Regions from separate parts of the Polaromonas sp. P4_H1 genome, predicted to be linked through region 1. Evidence: riboswitches for the same ligand, from Rfam matches in the RefSeq annotation. Region 1 holds a riboswitch; the other holds the start of a gene.
The links. A riboswitch is a leader RNA that binds a small molecule or an ion and turns the genes downstream of it on or off. The one in region 1 is predicted to bind glycine.

Region 1 (2,460 bases):
ACCCGCGTGCCGATGGCGGAAAACTCGGGGCTCACGTAGCCCATGGCCACCGGCTGGTTGATGGTGGGGCCGAGCAGGCCGCTGGTCACGGTGCCAATGGGCGCGCCCGCGGTGCTTTGCAGTTCGGTGTGGTCGCGCACAGGCACGCGCTCCAGCGCCACCAGGCCCACGCGCATTCGGGTAAGCGTTACCGGGTCGGCCAGCTGCGCCAGAATTTTTTCCGCACCGGGAAACCCTCCGGCGCGCGCGCCGCCGGTGCGCCGGACCTTCTGAATGGCCCAGTTGAGCGCCGCTTCCACCGGCGTGGTGCTGGTGTCAATGTCATTGCCGTAAAGGCACAGCCCCGCTTCAAGCCGCAGCGAGTTCCGTGCGCCCAAGCCAACAGGTTTGACTTCGGGCTGGGCCAGCAGGGCTCTGGCCAGCGTGTCGGCCTGCGATTCGTGCACCGAGATTTCGAAACCGTCTTCGCCGGTGTAGCCGCTGCGCGTGAGGAAGCAGTCGCAGCCCGCCACCGTGAAGCGGCCGCCGGTCATGAACACCAGTTTTTCAACGCCCGGCGCCAGGCGCTGCAAGGCGGTTACCGCCTGCGGCCCCTGCAGAGCCATCAGCGCCATCTCCGGCATGGGGATGACTTCGCACCGGCTGCCGATCTTTTGCTGGATGTGCGCGATATCACCGACCTTGCAGGCCCCGTTCACAATGAGGAACAGGTCGCCGCCCCCGGCGCTGTCGTGCATGTTGCGGTTGAAAAACATCAGGTCATCGATGATGCCGCCGTCGTCATTGAGCAGCAGGCCGTAGCGCTGCTTGCCGGCGGGCAGGTCGACCACATCGACGGGCAACAGGGTTTCCAGCGCAGCCGCCGAATCGGGGCCCACCAGGCGCAACTGGCCCATGTGGGACACGTCAAAAAGTCCCGCCGCCTGGCGTGTGTGGTGGTGCTCGGCCATCAGGCCCGCAGGGTACTGCACCGGCATGGAATAGCCCGCGAATGGCACCATGCGCGCGCTCAACTCTGCGTGCAAGGCATGCAGCGGTGTTTTGAGAAGATCTTCAGGGGTGACAGAAGAAGAGGAGGCAGAAGAGGCGTTAGACAAGGCATTCTCCGGGGGCAAACATGAATCCATGACCCATGGTCATGCGCTGCCCCTGCTGTCCACTTTACCTGAGAGATTCACCTGGCGATGCAGGCTTGCTCCTTCGGTGGGCCGCCTCAAAAGCGGCCTCTCTCCAGTAGGGAACGTTTTCCGGCGCCAGACGCCGGAAAACGGTTGCCAGTCCTTTTGCCTGAGCGTTCAGTGCACCATGGGAGTTAACTTCATGGTGTTCGTGCGCCTTCGGCGGTTTTCGCGGTGAAAACTCTCTCCTGACCTCTCAAGTGTAACGGATGCCGGATTCGGCGATTTGCACCCGACGGGGTGTTATCAGGTGCTATTTGAAGCCCAGCACATGGGGCAGCCAGGTGCTGAGCGCAGGCAGGAAAGTCAGCAGCACCAGCACCGCACCGTGCGCCCAAAGAAAGGGCATCAATTCCCGCACCAGCGGGCCCATGGGTACACGCGATACGTTTGATGTGACAAATAACAGGCCTCCCACCGGCGGCGTAATCATGCCCAGCGTGAGGTTGTAGATGACGATCATCGCAAAATGGATGGGATCTATGCCCAGCTTGACTGCAACGGGCGCAAGAATCGGCGCCAACACCATCACACCGGGCAGCGGCTCAATAAAAATGCCAAACAGCAGCAAAAAGATGTTCACGATGATCAGGAACATCCAGGGAGACAGATTCATCCCGATGATCCAGTCCGCCATCAGCTGCGGCAGGCCCTCGATGGTGAGAATCCATGCGAAAGAGGCGGACAGGCCAATGATGATCAGCACCGAAGCCGTGAGCAGGGCAGAGCGCGCCAGGATGTCGGGCAGGGCTTTCCATTCGAGTGTCCGGTAAACGAATTTGCCGCAGACCAGCGCGTAAAAAACAGCCACCACGGAGGCTTCGGTGGGCGTGAACCAGCCGGCCCGCATCCCGCCCAGAATCAGCACTGGCAGCAGCAGCGCAGGAATTGCCTTCCAGGTGGTGCGCCAGACCTCCGGCCACGGCGGCATGCCGCCGTCGCCTTTGTAATTGCGTTTTTTGGAAACTTGGAAATTGACAACGCACATCGCCACCGCAATCAGGATGCCGGGTAACAGACCCGCGACGAACAGTGCGCCGACAGAAACGTTATCGTCCTGCAGGGCATAGATGATCATGATGATCGACGGTGGAATGATGGGCCCGACAATGGCTGTCGCTGCTGTCAGGGCGGCAGCATAGGAGCGGTCGTAGCCAGCCTTGTCCATCATGCGGATCAGCATGGAGCCCGGTCCTGCGGCATCCGCCAGTGCGGAGCCGGAAATGCCGGAGAAAAAGGTCAGCGACACCACGTTGGTGTAACCCAGGCCGCCCCGCTTGTG
Region 2 (2,460 bases), on a different contig from region 1:
CGCAACCGCCTTGATGGCTCCGTGGAGGCCACCGTGGCCGGCGAAGCCCAGGCAGTCCAGAACATCATCGACTGGGCGGGGCACGGACCGGTCGGCGCGCAGGTGCGCAGCGTGTCGGTGGTCGAGGTGGATGACGCGCTGGTGGCGGACGGGAAATTTCACATCCGGCCGACGGCTTAGTGCTGCTGATTCGCATGGCCCTGTGGCGCCGCGCGAATTTCAACAGCCTGCCGGTCGCTGGCGCCGCCCGCGCAAACCGGCAGCAGCCAATCCCGCCGACTCAACCAATTTAGCCGACTTAGCCGATTTATGCCTGTGTTGCGGGCCGGCCCAGCGACACCAGTTTGCGTTCGGGCACCTGGCTGGTGAAGGCAAAGTCCACTTGGGGTGCGCGTCCGCTGACGATGTCGGCAATCGCCGCGCCCGAGCCGCAGGAGTGCGTCCAGCCCAGCGTGCCATGGCCGGTGTTGAGGAACAGGTTGCGGGTTTTGGAGGCGCCTATGTAGGGCACGTTGGATGGTGTGGCCGGGCGCAGGCCGGTCCAGTACTGCGCATTTTGCCCGTCGGTCATGTCGGGAAAGAGCTGGCGCACGCGCCGCACAATCGCCTCGCAGCGCACCAGGTTCAGGTCGGTGTTGTAGCCCCCCAGTTCGGCCGTGCCCGCAATGCGCAGGCGGTTGCCCAGGCGCGAGAACACCAGCTTGTACTCGTCGTCGGTGAGCGACACGTTGTAGGAGGCCGCTTCGTTGATGACCGGCAGCGTCACTGAATAACCCTTGGCCGGGTAAATCCGCAGGGTCTGGCCCAGCAGTCTGGCCCACTGCGGGCTGTAGGCGCCCAGGCACATCACATAGGCGTCGGACTTCAGCTCGCTCACCACCCCTTCGGCACTGGCAATTTGCACGCTGCGCAGCGTATCGCCTTCCTTGCGCGCGCCCACGATGCGGGTGTTGTAGAGGAACTCCACGCCCTGCGCGGCGCACAGGGCCGCCAGCTGGCGGGTGAAGGCATGCGCATCGCCCGATTCGTCGCTGGGCGTCATGCTGCCGCCGACGATTTGCGGGCGGCAGGCCGCCAGCGCGGGCTCGATGGCCACGCATTCATCGGGGGTTTTCATATCCAGCTCGCAGCCGTGCTCGCGCATCACCGCGGCCGGGCCCTGCGCATCGGCGTACTCCTGCTCGCTGGTGTAGAAGTGCAGGATGCCCTCGGTCTTTTGCTGGTAGTTGATGCCGGTGTCGGTGCGCAGCTTTTGCAGCGTGGCCCGGCTGTACAGCCCCAGGTTGACCATCTGCTTGATGTTGTGCCGGGTGCGGCCCGGCGTGCACTGGCGCAAAAAGTCCAGGCCCCAGAGCCACTGGTTCAGGTCGGGGCGCAGGCGAAACAGCAGAGGCGCGTCTTCGCGCATCAGCCACTTCAGCACTTTCAGGGGCGCGCCCGGGTTGGCCCAGGGTTCGGCGTGGCTGACCGAAATCTGCCCGCCGTTGGCAAAGCTGGTTTCCAGGCCGGCGCCGGGCTGGCGGTCGACCACGGTGACCTCGTGGCCGGCCTGGCGCAAAAACCAGGCGGAGGTGATGCCGGTCACGCCGGCGCCCAATACGGTAACTTTCATGATGAGATTCCCAAGGAAAAGAAGGCAACAGGCCAGCACGGATGCGCGCAGGCAGCTATGAAATCAATCGTGAATTTCAGGGCGGCAGCGTGCACCAGTGCTGGTGCCGCTCCCACTGTCCTTGGTACCTGAGAGATTCAGCCCGGCATCAGCGGGGCTGACGGCCAGGATTTGCTCCTTCGGTGGCGGCAGCGTTGCGCTGCAGCTCTCTCCAGATTCGGCATGTTTCATTCAATACGGGGACCTGAGCGATCATGGGAGATTGCGCCTTCGGCGGCCGTTGCAGGGCAACAGCGCTCTCTTGAATGAAAGCAGATTCTCGCATATTGCCCAGGCGCTGGCCAGAAGCGCGGGGCCCACGCCCCTAAAATCTCTCCATGCTTCAAATCAAACAAGACTTGCTGGACGCCCTGGGCCAGGCCCTCAAAACCATGGCGCCTGACAGTACCGTGGCGGCCGCCTTCGAGTCGCCCAAGGTGGCGGCCCATGGCGACTTTGCCTCCACCGCGGCCATGCAGCTGGCCAAACCGCTCAAGCTCAACCCCCGCCAGGTGGCGGAAAACCTGCGCGGGCTGCTGCTCCAGGCGCCCGCGTTTGCGCGCTGGGTGGACGCGATCGAAATTGCCGGCCCGGGTTTTCTCAATATCCGGCTCAAGCCCGAAGCCAAGCAGCAAGTGGTGCGGGAAGTGTTGCAAGGGGCAGACCAGTACGGCATGCAATTGGCCGACAGCCCGCACCGCATGATTGTGGAGTTCGTCTCGGCCAACCCGACCGGGCCGCTGCATGTGGGCCACGGCCGCCAGGCGGCGCTGGGCGATGCGATTTGCAACCTGTTTGACACGCAGGGC

Region 2: another riboswitch for glycine. It lies ahead of AC1DS5_RS00275 (D-amino acid dehydrogenase); the one in region 1 lies ahead of gcvT (glycine cleavage system aminomethyltransferase GcvT).

What each region holds. Positions count from the first base shown of each region.
Region 1 covers NZ_JBFUKG010000009.1:195,726-198,185, forward strand. The annotation lists gene gcvT (glycine cleavage system aminomethyltransferase GcvT) at 1-1,097, opposite strand, end outside; glycine riboswitch at 1,143-1,244, opposite strand; glycine riboswitch at 1,266-1,379, opposite strand; gene AC1DS5_RS13715 (TRAP transporter large permease) at 1,432-2,460, opposite strand, start outside.
Region 2 covers NZ_JBFUKG010000001.1:55,916-58,375, reverse strand. The annotation lists gene AC1DS5_RS00280 (acylphosphatase) at 1-180, shown strand, start outside; gene AC1DS5_RS00275 (D-amino acid dehydrogenase) at 308-1,612, opposite strand; glycine riboswitch at 1,835-1,926, opposite strand; gene argS (arginine--tRNA ligase) at 1,990-2,460, shown strand, end outside.